Regions from separate parts of the Kocuria sp. CNJ-770 genome, predicted to be linked through region 2. Evidence: riboswitches for the same ligand, from Rfam matches in the RefSeq annotation. Region 2 holds a riboswitch; each other region holds the start of a gene.
What was found. A riboswitch is a leader RNA that binds a small molecule or an ion and turns the genes downstream of it on or off. The one in region 2 is predicted to bind S-adenosylmethionine.

Region 1: another riboswitch for S-adenosylmethionine. It lies ahead of BJF77_RS11490 (O-acetylhomoserine aminocarboxypropyltransferase/cysteine synthase family protein); the one in region 2 lies ahead of BJF77_RS18220 (bifunctional o-acetylhomoserine/o-acetylserine sulfhydrylase).
Region 3: another riboswitch for S-adenosylmethionine. It lies ahead of BJF77_RS18680 (hypothetical protein); the one in region 2 lies ahead of BJF77_RS18220 (bifunctional o-acetylhomoserine/o-acetylserine sulfhydrylase).
Region 4: another riboswitch for S-adenosylmethionine. It lies ahead of BJF77_RS10570 (ABC transporter ATP-binding protein); the one in region 2 lies ahead of BJF77_RS18220 (bifunctional o-acetylhomoserine/o-acetylserine sulfhydrylase).

What each region holds. Positions count from the first base shown of each region.
Region 1 is NZ_MKJW01000100.1:161,006-164,945, forward strand. Features, by position in the region: gene BJF77_RS11480 (thiamine pyrophosphate-dependent enzyme) at 1-789, opposite strand, end outside; gene BJF77_RS11485 (Lrp/AsnC family transcriptional regulator) at 1,031-1,483, shown strand; SAM riboswitch class IV at 1,634-1,766, shown strand; gene BJF77_RS11490 (O-acetylhomoserine aminocarboxypropyltransferase/cysteine synthase family protein) at 1,782-3,110, shown strand; gene BJF77_RS11495 (cystathionine gamma-synthase) at 3,119-3,940, shown strand, end outside.
Region 2 is NZ_MKJW01000155.1:34,467-38,406, reverse strand. Features, by position in the region: gene BJF77_RS18225 (homoserine O-acetyltransferase) at 1-299, opposite strand, end outside; partial or broken gene BJF77_RS18220 (bifunctional o-acetylhomoserine/o-acetylserine sulfhydrylase) at 296-1,680, opposite strand; SAM riboswitch class IV at 1,759-1,874, opposite strand; gene BJF77_RS18215 (VOC family protein) at 2,016-2,654, shown strand; partial or broken gene BJF77_RS18210 (CPBP family intramembrane glutamic endopeptidase) at 2,692-3,470, opposite strand; gene BJF77_RS18205 (S9 family peptidase) at 3,581-3,940, shown strand, end outside.
Region 3 is NZ_MKJW01000161.1:3,521-7,460, forward strand. Features, by position in the region: gene betT (choline BCCT transporter BetT) at 1-81, opposite strand, end outside; gene BJF77_RS18665 (TetR/AcrR family transcriptional regulator) at 357-887, shown strand; gene BJF77_RS18670 (cold-shock protein) at 1,124-1,330, shown strand; gene BJF77_RS18675 (hypothetical protein) at 1,517-1,702, shown strand; gene BJF77_RS18680 (hypothetical protein) at 1,850-2,140, opposite strand; SAM riboswitch class IV at 2,155-2,268, opposite strand; SAM riboswitch class IV at 2,549-2,674, shown strand; gene BJF77_RS18685 (hypothetical protein) at 2,688-2,876, shown strand; gene BJF77_RS18690 (PIN domain-containing protein) at 2,899-3,282, shown strand; gene BJF77_RS18695 (glycosyltransferase family 1 protein) at 3,286-3,940, opposite strand, start outside.
Region 4 is NZ_MKJW01000099.1:2,092-6,031, forward strand. Features, by position in the region: gene BJF77_RS10560 (CoA-binding protein) at 1-364, opposite strand, end outside; partial or broken gene BJF77_RS10565 (maleylpyruvate isomerase N-terminal domain-containing protein) at 707-1,279, opposite strand; SAM riboswitch class I at 1,273-1,376, shown strand; gene BJF77_RS10570 (ABC transporter ATP-binding protein) at 1,382-2,224, shown strand; gene BJF77_RS10575 (aliphatic sulfonate ABC transporter substrate-binding protein) at 2,311-3,351, shown strand; gene BJF77_RS10580 (ABC transporter permease) at 3,348-3,940, shown strand, end outside.

The sequences.
Region 1 (3,940 bases), on a different contig from region 2:
CGTGGCGAGCAGGGCCACCAGGTCGTTGCCGTCCACCCGCTCCCCGGCCATGCCGTAGCCGACCGCCTTGTGGGCGAGGCTCGGGGCGGCCGACTGCTGGGACAGGGGCACGGAGATCGCGTAGCCGTTGTTCTGCACGAAGAACACGACCGGCAGCTTGAACACGGCGGCGAAGTTGAGGGCCTCGTGGAAGTCGCCCTCGCTCGTGGCGCCGTCGCCGCACATGGCCAGGACCACGGTGTCCTCACCGCGCAGCTTCGCGGCGTGGGCCACGCCCACCGCGTGCAGCAGCTGGGTGGTCAGCGGGGTCGACTGGATGCCGACGTGGTGCTCGTGGGGGTCGTAGCCGCCGTGCCACTCGCCGCGGAAGATCGACATCACGTCCATGGGCCGCACGCCCTTGGTCATCACGGCCACGGTGTCCCGGTAGGTGGGGAACAGCCAGTCGCCCTCCCGCAGGCACAGGGCCGCCGCCACCTGGCAGGCCTCCTGCCCGTGGCTGGAGGGATAGACGGCCATCCGGCCCTGGCGCACCAGCGCGGAGTTCTGGTCGTTGACCCGGCGGCCGACCACCAGCTTCTCGTAGGCGCCCAGCAGCACGTCCCCCGCGGGCAGCGGGTACTCGTGGCCGGGCTCGGTGCCCTGCTCCTCGGCCGGCAGCAGCCGGCCGGTGGGGTCCACCATCCGGATCTCGCCGCGCGCCGGGAGCATGTACTGCTCCGGCGTGATGCCGAAGGTCTGGGAGGCCCGGAGGATCGGGTCCTCGGGGGTCTCGACGGTCTGGCTCATGGTGTCCCCTCGGTCGGTCCCCGGTCCTGGTGCGGACGCGGGGAGGCAGGAAGGCCGCTGAAGTTCTGTCCGCCCAGTATGAGAAGAACCGACGGTTCGTATCCAGCGGTGCGGGAAAGTCCAGAATCCTGCGGGCATCGGTGCTGTCCTCGTGGACGAAATGTTTTACTGTGGCGTGGCGCACACGCATTCGTCCGACACCGCTGCCCGCCCTCCCGTCCCGCCCCGAAGGAGCCCCGCCGTGCCCTCGACCCCCGTCCCGCTGGACGAGACCGACCGGAAGATCCTCGCCGAGCTCTCCCGGGACGCCCGGCAGTCGGTGACCGCGATCGCCGCGGCCGTGCACGTCTCCCGCGCCCACGCCTACGCCCGCATCAACCGGCTGCGCGACGAGGGGGTGATCCTGCGCTTCAGCACCGTGATCGACCCGGTGCGCGCCGGGCTGCAGGCCTCGGCCTATGTGACGCTGAAGCTCCAGCAGAACACCTGGCGGGAGCTGTGCGCGCAGCTGCGGGCCATCCCGGCCGTGCACCACATCGCCCTGGTGGGCGGCAACTTCGACGTCATGCTGCTGGTGCGCGCCGTGGACACGGTGCACCTGCGGCAGGTGATCTTCGAGCACATCCAGCAGCTGCCCGGCGTGGTGGACACCCAGACGTTCCTGATCTTCGAGGACATCGACACCCGGGCGTGACCCGCCGGGGCCCCGGGAGCGCCGGGGCTCACAGAGGGCGCCACCGGGGGCGTCACCGGGGGGCGTCACGAGCGGCGTCACGATCCGTCACGGACGTCATCTTGGGTCGCGGAACGGCGCCGGCCCGCCCCGCGCATAGTGTGGTCCCAGCTTCACGAGACGCGACTGCCAAGCTCCGACTGGGTCGCGCACCAACCCCATGCTCATCGGGTGGTTCGGATGAGGAAGCGGCCTGCATCCCCGCTGCCCCGCAGCGGGTGACCGGTGCGGGTAAGAGCACGTGCACAGGAGCCGCGCCATGTCCCTCCCCGTGACCGATCACGACCTCTCGACCCGGCAGATCCACGCCGGCGCCGACCACGACCCCGGGCAGCGCACCCTCACGGTGCCGATCTACCAGAGCGCCGCCTTCGAGTTCCCGGACTACGAGGCCGCCCGGCAGATGTTCGCCCAGACCCGCGCCGGCTTCACCTACACCCGCACCGGCAACCCCACGGTCGCCGTGCTCGAGCAGCGGATCAGCGACCTCGAGGGCGGGGCGGGCGCCGTGGCCACCGGCTCCGGGCAGTCCGCGGTGGCCGTGGCCCTGCTGGCCCTGCTGGGCCAGGGGGAGGACAAGCACCTGGTCGCCTCCGAGAAGCTCTACGGCGGGACCGTGGACCTGCTCACCGACTCGCTGGCCGACCACGGCGTCGAGGTCGACTTCGTGGACCCCACCGCACCCGGCGCCTGGGCCGCGGCCGTGCGCCCCGACACCCGGGCCTTCCTGCTCGAGTCCATCGGCAACCCGCTGGCCACGCTGCCGGACCTGCCCGGGATCGCCGACGTCGCCCGGGCGGCGCGGGTGCCCGTCGTCGTCGACAACACCCTCGCCTCCCCGGCGCTGTACCGGCCGCTGGAGAAGGGCGCGGACATCGTGGTGCACTCGGCCACCAAGTTCCTCGGCGGCCACGGCAACGCCCTCGCCGGGGCGGTCGTGGACGGCGGGACGTTCGACTGGTCCGCCGAGCCTGCGCGGTGGCCCCAGTTCACCCGCGCCCGCGCCCGCTGGGGCGGGCAGAGCCTGCTCGACAAGTGCGCCGGCGCCAGCCCCTACCTGCACCTGGTCCGGGCCAAGTACGTGCACGACCTCGGCACCACGCTGTCCCCGTTCAACGCCAGCCAGATCCTGCAGGGCACCGAGACCCTCGACCTGCGGGTGGCCCGGCACACGGCCTCGGCGCTGACCGTGGCCGAGTTCCTCGTCGGCCACCCCGCCGTCGCGCGCGTGCACCACCCCGGGCTGCCGGGGGACCCCGGGGCCGGGATCGCGGCCCGGGACTTCCCCCGCGGCACCGGCTCCGTGTTCTCCTTCGACCTCGCCGCCCCGGACGCCGCCGTGGGCCCCTTCATCGACGGGCTGCAACTGTTCAAGCTGGTCGCCAACATCGGCGACACCCGCAGCCTCGTGGCCCACCCGGCCGCGATGACCCACTGCCGGCTCACGCCCGAGCAGCGCCGGGCCGGCGGGATCGCCGAGACCACCGTCCGGCTCTCGATCGGCCTCGAGGCGCCCCAGGACCTCGTGGCCGACCTCGGCCAGGCCCTCGACGCCGTGCTCGAGACCGTTTCGACCCTCCGGAAGTGAGCCCCACCATGAGCCAGACCGTCACCACCCGCCGCCGCGGCTTCACCACCACCGCCGTCCACGCCGGCCAGCAGCCCGACCCCCTGACCGGGGCCGTCATCCCGCCGGTCTACCAGACCTCCACCTTCGCCCAGGACGGGATCAACGTCCTGCGCGCCGGCCACGAGTACAGCCGCGGCTCCAACCCCACCCGCAACGGCTTCGAGGAGCAGCTCGCGGCCCTGGAGCACGGCGAGCGCGCGTTCGCCTTCGCCTCCGGGATCGCCGCCGAGGACGCGCTGCTGCGGGCGGTGCTGCGCCCGGGCGAGCACGTGGTGCTCGGCGCCGACGGCTACGGCGGCACCAACCGGCTGATCACCCGGGTGCTCGCCCCGTGGGGGATCGGCCACACCCCCGTGGAGATCACCGATCTCGACGCCGTCCGCGCCGCGGTCCGCCCCGGGGACACCGCGGTGCTGTGGCTGGAGACGCCCTCCAACCCGCTGCTCGGCATCGCCGACGTCGCGGCCTGGGCGGAGCTGGCCCGGGAGGCGGGCGCGCTGCTCGTGGTGGACAACACCTTCGCCTCCCCGTACCTGCAGAACCCGCTGCTCCTGGGGGCCCACGCCGTGGTGCACTCCACCACCAAGTACATCGGCGGGCACTCCGACGTCCTCGGCGGGGCCGTGGTCGTCGGGACCGCCGCCTGGCGCGGCGCCCCGCTCGCCGAGACGGTCGGCTTTCAGCAGTTCGCCGCAGGCGCCGTGGCCGGGCCCCAGGACAGCTACCTGGCCGCCCGCGGGCTCAAGACCCTGAGCCTGCGCATGGAACGCCACCAGGAGAACGCCCAG
Region 2 (3,940 bases):
GCGGCGCCGGGGCCGACCAGGCCGTCCCACCAGCCGCCGCTCTCGGCGGCGCGGCGCCGCGCCTCCGGGGCCCCGGGCCGGGCCCTCCCGGCGGCGACGTGGGTGTCCCCGGTCAGGGCGTGCTCCACGAGCACCGCGTTGGAGCCGTCCGGGGCGAGCACGCCCCAGGTCTCGTAGGCGATCCGGACCTCCGGCAGCCGGAAGCCGGACTCCAGCTCCAGGGTGCCGATCTCGGCGTGCCGCGGCACGCCGTCCTCGCGCACGTCCGCGCCGGCGCCGCGCAGCACCGTCACGCTCACTCCTGCCCTCCGGCCGCGGCCGCGGCGAAGCCCTGCTCCAGGTCCGCCAGGATGTCCGTGACGTTCTCCAGCCCCACGGACAGGCGCACGAAGCCGGGCTCCACCCCCGCCGCGAGCTGCTCCTCGGGCAGCAGCTGGCTGTGCGTGGTGGACGCGGGATGGATCACCAGGGAGCGGACGTCGCCGATGTTCGCCACGTTGGAGTGCAGCGTCAGGGCGTCCACGAAGGCCGCGCCGGCCGCCCGGCCGCCCTCGAGGACGAACCCGAGGACGGAGCCGGCGCCGCGGGGCGCGTACTTGCGCGCCCGGTCGTGCCAGGGCGAGGACTCCAGCCCCGCCCAGCTCACCGAGCGGACGTCCTCCCGCGCCTCCAGCCAGCGGGCCACCTCCCCGGCGTTGGCCACGTGGCGCTCCATGCGCAGCGACAGCGTCTCGATGCCCTGCTCGATGAGGAAGGCGTTGAACGGGGAGATCGCCGAGCCGAGGTCGCGCAGCAGCTGCACCCGGGCCTTGAGGATGTAGGAGAGGTTGACCCCGAACGCGCCCTCCGCGCCGAGGGCCTGGGCGTAAACGAGCCCGCCGTAGGACTCGTCGGGCTCGTTGAAGCCGGGGAAGCGCTCCGGGTACCGGCCGAAGTCGAAGGCGCCGGAGTCCACGATCACGCCGCCGATCGCGGTGCCGTGCCCGCCCATGAACTTCGTGGCGGAGTGCACCACGATGTCCGCGCCCCAGCGGAACGGCTGGACGAGGTAGGGGGTCGCCACCGTGTTGTCCACGATGAGCGGGACCTCGTGGTCGTGGGCGATCCCGGAGACCGTCTCGATGTCGAGGACGTCGTTGCGCGGGTTCGGGATGGTCTCGGCGTAGAACGCCTTGGTGTTCGGGCGCACGGCCCGCCGCCAGGCCTCCGGGTCGTCCGGGTCGGTCACGAAGGTGGTCTCGATGCCGAGCTTGGGCAGCGTGAACTTGAGGAGGTTGTACGTCCCGCCGTACAGGCTCGGGCTGGCCACCACGTGGTCCCCCGCCCCGGCGAGGTTGAGCACCGCGAACGTCGTGGCCGACTGCCCAGCGCTGAGCATCAGGCGCCCACCCCGCCCTCCAGGGCGCTGATGCGGTTCTCCACGACCTCCGTGGTCGGGTTGCCGATGCGGGTGTAGATGGGTCCCAGCTCCGCGAGCGCGAAGCGGTCCGCAGCGGCCTGGGCGTCGGGGAAGACGAAGGACGTGCTCTGGTGGATGGGCAGGGCGCGGGAGCCGGTCACCGGATCGGGGCGCTGGCCGGCGTGGATCTGCTGGGTCTCGAACGACCAGCCGGCCGGGTGCTCGGGGGTGGGCAGCGCGGTCGCGGTGCGGTCGGCCGTGGAAGCAGTGGACTCGGACATGCCGGGAGACTCCTTGCGGGTGTCAGGGGTCCGGTGTCCGACCGTGGTGGTGCTGCCGTGCGACGGCCGGGCACCGAGGACCCGCGCTTGCTCGCTCGCCGGTCGCGAGGAGCCCGGTCTTCACCCAGGGCACCCCACCGCGGTGGAGGGTTGCCGGCCAGCTAGCTGGGGCTTGGACGCTGGCGCTCATGACCTGGACAGCATTCTCCGGATTCGGGCGACACGGCGTCAAGCCGGGGTGCGGCGAGCGCCCCGCGCACGCGCCGGACGGGCCGGGGAGCACCCCGCCGGGGACCGATTTGGAGACGAAAGTCACACGGTGCCACGATGAGCCCATGAGAGTCGACCACGTGTCCTACGCCTGCCGCCCGGAGGGCCTGACGGCCACCACCGAGCGCATTGCCGACCAGCTCGGGATCGAGCCGGTCAAGGGTGGGGTGCACCCCCGTTTCGGCACCCGCAACATGATCCTTCCGCTCACCAACCACCAGTACGTCGAGGTCGTCGAGGTCCTCGAGCACCCCGCGGCGGAGAAGGCCCCGTTCGGCCGGGCCGTGCGCGCCCGCTCCGAGGCCGGCGGCGGCTGGCTGGGCTGGGTCGTCGAGGTCGACGACCTCGCGCCCTTCGAGCAGCGCCTCGGCCGGCACGCGGTGCCCGGCCACCGGGTCTTCCCCGACGGCCGGTGCCTGGAGTGGCACCAGATCGGCGTCAAGGGCCTGATCGCCGATCCCCAGCTGCCGTTCATGGTGCGCTTCGACTCGGCCCCGGAGATGCACCCGTCCCAGGCGCGGATCACCGACGTGGCCCTCGCCGGGATGTGCATCGCCGGGGCGCCCGAGCGGGTGGCCGAGTGGCTGGGCGCGCCCGTGGAGACCGCGCTCGAGGACCTGGCGGTGGAGTGGCGCTATCCGGAGGGCACGCCCGGGCTGCTCTCGGTGTCCTTCGGCACCCCCGACGGGCTGGTCACGATCTGAGGCGCCGGCCGAGGCGGGCCCGCACGGCGGGCCCGCCTCAGCCGAGCAGCCGGCCGACGCCCAGGAAGCCCACGGCGTCCAGCAGGAAGTGCGCGACGACGAGGGGCATGACCCGCCCGGTGCGCCGGTAGAGCTCGGCGAAGACCAGGCCCATCACCACGTTGCCGAGGAAGGGCCCGATGCCTGGTAGAGGTGGTAGCTGCCGCGGAACAGCGCCGTGACCACCAGCACCACCGGCCAGCGCCAGCCGATGCGGGTGAGCCGGTCGGTCAGGAACGCGACCACCACCACCTCCTCGACCAGGGCGTGGCGCAGCGCGGAGAGCAGCAGCACCGGCACCGTCCACCAGTGCTCGGCCAGCCCGGAGGTCGTCACCTCCGCGGTGAGGCCCAGGGCGCGGCCGGCCGCGTAGAGGGCCAGGGTGCCCAGCCCCATGACGAGGAACAGGACGGTGCCCAGCCCGAGGTCCGGGACCGGCATCCGGGCGTCGAGCCCGATCCGCCGCCGCACCGTGCCCAGCGCGCCGGCGGAGCCGGCGAGCAGGTACAGCGCCAGCAGCACCGGGACCAGGTCCAGGCCGATGCCCGTGAGCTGGCGCAGCAGGTCGATCAGCGGCTGCACGCTCAGCGGCGGGTTCATCGTGGCCTGCGCCTCCGAGAGCGGGCCGCGGGCCAGCTGCTCGGCCAGGGAGAGCACCGCGTAGAGCGCGGAGGCGCCCAGGGAGACCCCCAGCACGAGGACCACCTGCATCCACAGGTCGGCGCGGGTGGAGCCGAAGGCCGGCGGGCGCGGGGCGAGGTGCGCGGGGGTGCTCATGCGGCCATTCTGGCACCGCCCGGGCGGACCGCCGGGTCGCGGGCCCCTCGCCGGCGCCGCGCCCCCGGGCCGGCCAGCGGCGGGCGGGGTGCCTTCCCTAGGATGGGCACATGACAGCTCTTCCCCCGCAGATCCGCCGGCAGCCCGCCGAGCGCACCTTCCACGGCCACCTGTTCTCCGATCCCTACGAGTGGATGCGGGCGAAGGAGTCCCCGGAGGTGCTCGCCCACCTCACCGCGGAGAACGAGTACGCGGAGGCCCGCACGGCCCACCTGGCCGGGCTGCGGGAGTCGATCTTCGGGGAGATCAAGGGCCGCACCCAGGAGACCGACCTGTCGGTGCCGAACCGGCGCGGGGACTGGTGGTACTTCTCCCGCACGGTGGAGGGCGGCGCGCACCAGGTGTTCTGCCGGGTGCCGGCCGCGACCACCGGGGACCTCCTCGCGGACTGGACCCCGCCCGTCGTCGGG
Region 3 (3,940 bases), on a different contig from region 2:
CCAGCCGACCACGGCGCCGATCACCGTGGAGGCCTGCGCGGGGGCCAGGATCGCCCAGAGGGAGAACAGGACGATGCTCACGCCGGAGCCGGCGAAGACGGCGCGGTTGACCTTGGGGTGGGTCCGCGCACCCGGCGGACCTCGCTCTCGGGGGCGGATGTGGACGGGGCAGCGGTCATGTCGGGTCCTCCTGAGAAGGGTGGTCCGGATCTCGTGGGGTCGCCCGCACACCGGTCCGGGCGGACCGGGCGGGAGCGGGACGTCGTCGTCCCCGCGACGGCCGCTGTTCCGCCTGGACGGGACAGCGGCCTGCGTCACATGGTGTCACCAACCTTCCGGTTGGTAAAGTGGGGTGCATGAACTCCTCCAGCCGCGACCGCATCCTGAACGGCGCCCTCGAACTCGTGCGCAGCGGCGGCACGGTGTCCCTGGAGTCGACCGCCCGCAGGGTGGGGCTGAGCAAGCCGGGGGTGATGTACCACTTCCGGACCAAGGAGGCGCTCATGTTCGCCCTGGTGGACCGGGTGCTGGACGGCTGGGACGCGGAGATGGCCCGGCGCCTGTCCGCCCCGCCGGAGCAGGTGCCCGCAGAGGAGCGCGTGCGCGCCTACCTGGACTGGTGCCTGTCCGGGGAGGTGGACGAGACCGACCTCGTGATGCTCACCGACCAGCGGCTGCGGGCCAAGCTGAAGAAGCACTGGGTGGAGCGGATCGCCCCCTGGGTGGACCTCCCCGACGACCTGCCCGTCGAGCAGCGCACCCGTCTGCTGGCCGTGCGTCTGCTGGCCGACGGCGTGTGGTTCGCCGACGCCGCCGACGTCTTCCCCCCGGACCCGCAGGAGCGGGCGCGGGTGCGCGCGATCGCCGACGAGCTGCTCGCGGGCTGAGCGGCACGCCGCCGGCCGGAGCCGGCGGCCGCGTCCGGCGCCCCGCACCGGGGTGGCGGGGCGCCGGAACTCGTGTACAGTGGAGCGAAGTTGTTGAGGTTGTCGTTTTTGTATTTCAAGCAGTTCGGCCCATCCGGGTGCAGCAGTTTTTCTGAGAAGACGTTTTCCACGCATCACAACTCTTGTGTTTCTCGAACGTCGGGAAACGTTCATCTCACGAAAGATCAGGTCTCACCATGACTACCGGTATCGTCAAGTGGTTCAACGCTGACAAGGGCTTCGGCTTCATCACCCCCGAGGACGGCTCCAAGGACGTCTTCGCCCACTTCTCCGCGATCAACTCGGGCGGCTTCCGCTCCCTGAACGAGAACGACCGCGTCGAGTTCGAGACCCAGGACGGCCCCAAGGGCCCCCAGGCCGCGAACATCACCGTCATCTCCTGACGTTCTCCTCGAAGGGCTCACGGGCCCGTTGATCGTCCAGAACCGCCGCCGGGCCTGCGCCCGGCGGCGGTTCTGTCGTTCCGCCGGCAACAGCCTGCGGACTCTCGCACGCGGCGCCGGTGGGTGCCGCGCCGCCGGATGTCGTGCCGTCGGATCTCGTGCCGTCGCCGACCGGGAGGAGCTCGCATGACCGGACCCGTTTCGTCCCGTCCGCCGGACGAGGAGGACCCCTTCGTGGTGAACCGCGTCTCCGACGCCGAGCTCGACGTCTCCGTGCCCTTCGAGCTCGAGGTCTGCGAGTGGGAGCTGGACGGCTCCGCCGACGAGGCGGGGGAGGGCTGGGGCTCGGCCGGGGACTACGGCCTGGAGTGAGCCGCCGCGCCGCGGGAGCCGCTCCGCCGAGGGCCACGGCGCCGCACGCGCGACGGCGGCTCCCGGACGTCCGGCGCCGTGGCGCCGACCGCACGACGAAGGCCGCAGCCCATCGGGCTGCGGCCTTCGTCGTGTCCGGCCCGCCGACTACGCCGACAGCGGGAGGGACGCGGGGTGGAGCTTGAAGAACGGGTGCCGCCCGGTCGCGGCCAGGGCGCCGGGGACGAGGAGCTGGCGGTACTTGGCGCACCATTGCGCGGTGCCCGCCGTGTGCTCGGCCGCGGCGGCGAGGTCGTCGGCCTCCGCGCTGAGGTACTCCTGCACGTCGCCGTCCGTCGAGGTGATCCGGACGAGGTGCAGATCGGGGAGGGCGGTGACGGTGACGTCGACCCATTCCTCCCGCTGATCGGTGGTGGAAGTGATTCTTTCTTCGGACATGGTCATGTTTTCTCCTGACGTTCTTGCGGGCATCCGATGCCGTTGCCCGCCGCTTCGTCATCCGATCCACCCGGGAACATCGGGTTGGCGCACAGCGGGTCGGAGCCCCTCCGCGGTCCCTCCGGAAGGCGGTGCGCCCTCCGTCGAGCACGCGGATGCCGCATCTCGAGAAGCAGATCCAGGCTACCCCGCGCCTCCGACAGACCGGCAAGACGGCCATGACTTGTGTGACCGAACCGTGATGTCGGCCGCAATGCCGGGGCCGCCCGGGTACTCGAAGCCCATTCCAGCGCAACGATGTGTCGGCGAGGTGTCGCCGCGGTGACGGGACGGGGAAGGTCGGCTCACACGCCCGGCCCCACCGGCCGGGCGGGACCCGGCGGGGAGGATGTGGTTGAATGGGGGCAGCTTCAAGAGATCCGGTCGCCAAGCTCCGACTAGACCGGGCACCAACCCCATGTTCACGGGTGGTTCGGATGACGAAGCGGCTCGCATCGCCGCCGTGGCGGCACCCGCTGCGAGCAAGAGCGCCCGAAGGATCCTGGTCATGTCAGACGCCCTTCCCACCGTCGTCGCCGCCCGTCCGGGTGGGCCCGCCCCCGTTCCCGAGGCTCCGGCCGTGCTCGGCTGCGCGGCGATGAGCATCGACGACTACGCCCGGGTGGTTCAGGCGCGCACGGAGTTCGTGGACTTCCTGCTGGCGCCCGTCCGCGGCCGCCTCGCCGCCGCGGCCTGAGGACCGGCGGAGGATCCACGCCATGGACCTGCTCCTGGACCGCTCCGTGCTGCTCGGCGTGCGCACCCCGGAGCGCGCGCCCGAGCTGACCGCCGCCCTGCGCCGGCACGGCCACCGGCGGCTGTTCCTGTCCGCCTTGGTGCTGGGGGAGCTGCTGTCGGACCGGCCCGACGAGACGCCGTGGACCGAGCAGCTGGAAGCGCGCTTCCCGGACCGTGTGCTCCCCGTGGACGCCGCGGTGAGCCGGGCGTGGGGCGCTCTCGGCGCCGCGGGGACGGCCGACCCGGTGGCCGGTCTGACCGCGGCCACCGCCCTGGTGCACGGGCTGACGGTGCTCAGCGCCGAGCCCGGACGGTACGCCGGCACGGGCGTGCCCGTGCTGGACGCGGTCCCCGCCCGGGGATAGGCCTCAGACGGTCCGGCGGTGGCGCGGGCCGCGGGCGCCCAGGGCCACGGCCCGGTCGTAGTGCTCCATCAGCTGCCCGACCAGCACGTCCCAGGTCCGGCCCTGCACGGCGGCGTGCGCGGCGGCCCCGAAGGCGGCCCGCTTCGCCTCGTCGCCGAGCAGGTCGGCCACGTGCCCGCGCAGCGCCGCGAGGTCCCCCGGCGGGTAGAGCCAGCCGGTGCGGGAGGAGTCGACGAGATCCACCGGACCACCCCGGCCCGTGGCCACCACCGGCACCCCCGAGGCCATGGCCTCCTGCACGGTCTGGCAGAAGGTCTCGAACTCGCCCGGGTGCACGAACACGTCGAGGGAGGCCATGATGCGGGCGAGCTCGGCCCCGGAGCGGCGACCCGTGAAGTGCGCGTCCGGCAGGCGGCGCCGCAGCGCCTCCTCCTCCGGCCCGGACCCCACCACGACGAGGCGGGTGCCGGGCAGGTCCGCGACCGCGGCGAGGTCCTCGACCTGCTTCTCCGGGGCGATCCGGCCCACGTAGCCCACGATCCGGCGGCCGCCCGCGACCTCCGCCCGCCACCGCTCGTCGCGGTGCCGCGGGCAGAAGCGGGCGGTGTCCACGCCGCGCCGCCACAGGTGCACGTCGCGCACCCCGTGCGCGGTGAGC
Region 4 (3,940 bases), on a different contig from region 2:
CGTCCAGCCCGGCGGCGGCGGCGCGGGCCGCGGCCGCGTGGTCCACGACGCCCAGCTGCAGCCACACGGCCCTCGCGCCGGCGGCGACGGCCTGGTCCACGACCGCTCCGACGCGGCGGGAGTTGACGAAGCAGTCCACCACGTCGATCGGCCCCGGGACCTCGGCGAGCGTGCGGAAGCCGGGCTCCCCGTGCACCACCTCGCCCTTCGGGTTGACCGGGACGATCGTCATGCCGAGGTCGTCCCGGATGCGCTTCGCGACCGAGTGCGCGGGCCGGGCCGTGTTCCCGGTCAGCCCCACCACGGCCCAGCGTCCGGGCTGTGTCATCAGGCGGTCGATCACGGCGGGATCGTTGCGGCTCATGCCCCCACCCTGGCACGGACCCGCCCCGCTCGCCCCGATCGCGCCCCACCGTGTCCCGAGATTGCAGGTCCCGGCCACCGGCCGCGGGACGCCGACACGTGCAACCTCGGCGGGGGGGCGGAGGTCAGGAGAAGAGGGGAGGAGGTCTGCTTCCGGGCCCAGCTGGGCCCGGTCCTGGGCGGGCAGGGCCGCCCGGCCGGTGCCCACCCGGGCGAAGTGCTCGTCGCTCCAGTGCTCGGGCGGCTCCCGCTCCCACAGGTCGATGAGGACCCGGCGGACCTCGGCGAGCCCGTCCACCGCAGGCCCCGGGCAGCCCTCCAGGTGCTCGATGAGGTCCAGGTGGTGCACCGTGGCCTCCACCGCCAGGGTGCTCAGGAGGTCGTCCACGCGGAGCACGTGGCCCTGGGTGCGGACCGTCCCGCCGGGCCGGCAGTGCTCCGCCGCGTGCACGAGCGCCCGTGCCGACTCCCGGTAGTGCCCCCGCAGCTCCTCCCAGTCCGGGTACAGGCTCGCCGCGGCCCGGGTGCGGCGCCGGACCTCGGCGGCGGCCGCGGCATCCGCGCCCCGGTACGCCCAGTAGGTCGCGGCGTCCCGGTCCGGGCGGGCCGTGGTGGGCGTGTGCAGGGCGACCAGCCCGCGCACCGCGTCCGCGGCGCAGTGGTGGGCGAGGTCCCGCACCGACCACCCGCGGCAGCCGGTGGGCGCCCAGGAGTCGTCGTCACCGAGCCCGTCGAGGACCGCCGCGAACGCCGTGCAGGCGTCGCGGACCAGGTCCGCCCGGGTCGAGGTGTGCCGGCTCGTCATGGGTCCATGGTGCGGCACGAGGGCCCGACGTGCCACCGTTTTCGACCATGACGGCCCGCGGCGCGATTTGCCACGCGACCCGCGGAGCACGTTCAATGGGGCCGTAACCATCCGGAGCGGCTGAGAGACCTGGCTCGTCGACGTCGCAGCAACCGGCACGGATCCGTCCGATCCCCGTGCGAGGTGCTAATGCCAGGACCGATGGAGTTGATCATGGGCACGTCTCTGCTGGGCTCTGCACCGTCCACCGCCGCCACCGCACCGGCCACCACGAAGCGCGCCTACTCGGTGGCCTTCGAGCACGTCGGCAAGGCCTTCCCGTCCGGCGGGCACAGCCACCACGTCCTGCACGACGTCGACGTCACGGTCCGCCCCGGGGAGGTCCTCGCGATCCTGGGGCCCTCCGGCTGCGGCAAGTCCACGCTGCTGCGGGCCGCCGCCGGCCTCGACACCGCCTCGGCGGGCCGGGTGCTCATCGACGGCACACCCGTCTCCGGGATCGACCCGCGCTGTGCGGTGGCCTTCCAGGAGCCGCGGCTGCTCCCGTGGCGCTCCGTGCGCGAGAACGTCCGCCTGGGCCTGCCCTCCGGGCTGGGCCGGGCCGAGGCCGACGCCGTGATCGACGACCTGCTGCGCCTGGTCGGGCTGACCGCCCACGCCCACCACCGTCCCCGGGCGATCTCGGGCGGCATGGCCCAGCGCGCATCGCTGGCCCGGGCGCTGGCCCGCAACCCCGGTGTGCTGCTGCTCGACGAGCCCTTCGGCGCCCTCGACGCCCTGACCCGGCTGCGGATGCAGGACCTGCTGCTCACCGTCCACGCCGCGCAGCCGACCACCGTGCTGCTGGTGACCCACGACGTCGACGAGGCGCTGCAGCTGGCCGACCGGATCGTGGTCCTGGGCCGCACCGGCCCGACCGCCCCCGCGTCGATCAGCACGGTGCTCTCCGTGCCCGGCGACCGTCCCCGGGACCGGGCCTCCGAGGTCCTCGCCGAGCTGCGGGTGCAGCTGCTCGGCCACCTGGGCGTCGACGCCCACCACCCCGCGACCCGCTGATCCCGCCCCGCTCCCCCGGGTGCGGCGCGGCCCTGCGCCGCGCCGGGTCCGCCCGGCACGCCCACCCCACCACGAAAGGCCCCACCATGCCGCTGTCCCCGCGCCCCGCCCGCACGATTCCCGCCCTGGCCGCCGTCCTGGCCCTGTCCCTGACCGGGTGCATGGCCGGGGAGGGCTCCGGCGGGGCCCAGGCCGCCGAGAAGATCACGGTCGACTGGGCCACCTACAACCCGCTCTCCGTGGTGATCAAGGAGAAGGGCTGGCTCGAGGCCGCCTTCGCCGAGGAGGGCACCGAGGTCGAGTGGGTGCAGTCCGCGGGCTCGAACAAGGCCAACGAGGCGCTGCGCGCCGAGGCGGTCGACGTCGGCTCCACCGCCGGTTCCGCGGCGCTGCTGGCCCGCAGCAACGACACCCCGATCAAGGTGATCGACCTGTACTCGCAGCCGGAGTGGTCCGCGCTCGTCACCACCCCGGGCACCGGGGTGGAGTCCGTGGCCGACCTCGAGGGCCGCACCGTGGCCGCCACCAAGGGCACCGACCCCTACTTCTTCCTGCTCCAGGCCCTCGAGGAGGGCGGGGTGGACCCGGCCGACGTCACGATCCAGAACCTGCAGCACGCCGACGGGCGCTCGGCGCTGGAGAACGGCCAGGTGGACGCCTGGGCCGGGCTGGACCCGATCATGGCCGCCGCGGAGCAGAACGGCGCCGAGCTGTTCTACCGCAACGTGGACTTCAACACCTACGGCTTCCTCAACGCGCACGAGAACTTCCTCGAGGAGCAGCCCGAGGCGGCGCAGACCGTGGTGGACGTCTACGCCTACGCCCGGGACTGGGCGCTGGCCCACCCGGAGGAGACCGCGCAGCTGCTGGCCGACGCGGCCGGGATCGAGCTGTCCGTGGCCGAGCAGGTGCTCGAGCGCACCCACCTGGACATCGACCACGTGCCCGGCGAGCAGCAGCTTGCCGTGCTCGAGAAGGTCGGCCCGATCTTCGTGGACTCCGGTGACGTGTCCGGCCAGGAGCAGATCGACGAGGCCCTGGCCGGCCTCGTGGAGAGCTCCTACGCCGAGGACGCCGACGCCGCCCGCGTGGCCGAAGCCGCCGAGGGCGCGGAGGCCGGGCAGTGACGTCGCCGCTGAGCCCGTCCGGGGAGGCCGTCCGCACCGACCGCGCCGGCGCCGAGCAGGTCGTCGGCGCCGAGCCGGCCGTCCACGCCGACGACCCGGGCGACGCGCCCGCCGCCGTCGCGGAGCCCCGCCGCCGTCCCCTGCTGCGCGCGGGGCTCGGCCTGCTCCTGCCCGCGGCGCTGCTGGTGCTGTGGCACGTGGTGTCCACCGCGGGCGTCTTCAGCCCCGTCCAGCTGCCCGCCCCGCTGACGGTCCTGGCCGCGGGCGCCGACCTCCTGTCCCGGGGCGAGCTGTGGACGCACGTGGGCATCTCCACCCAGCGGGTGCTCATCGGCTTCCTGATCGGCGCCGGGCTGGGCCTGGCGGCGGGCTCCTTCATCGGGCTCTCCCGCCGGGGCTCCGCGCTGGTGGGCCCCACGATCGGCGCCTTCCGCGCGGTGCCCTCGCTGGCCTGGGTGCCGCTGCTGCTGCTGTGGATCGGCCTCGGCGAGGACTCCAAGGTGACGCTGGTGGCGATCGGGGCGTTCTTCCCCGTCTACACCACCGTCTCGGCGGCCCTGCAGCACGTGGACCGCAACCTGCTCGAGGC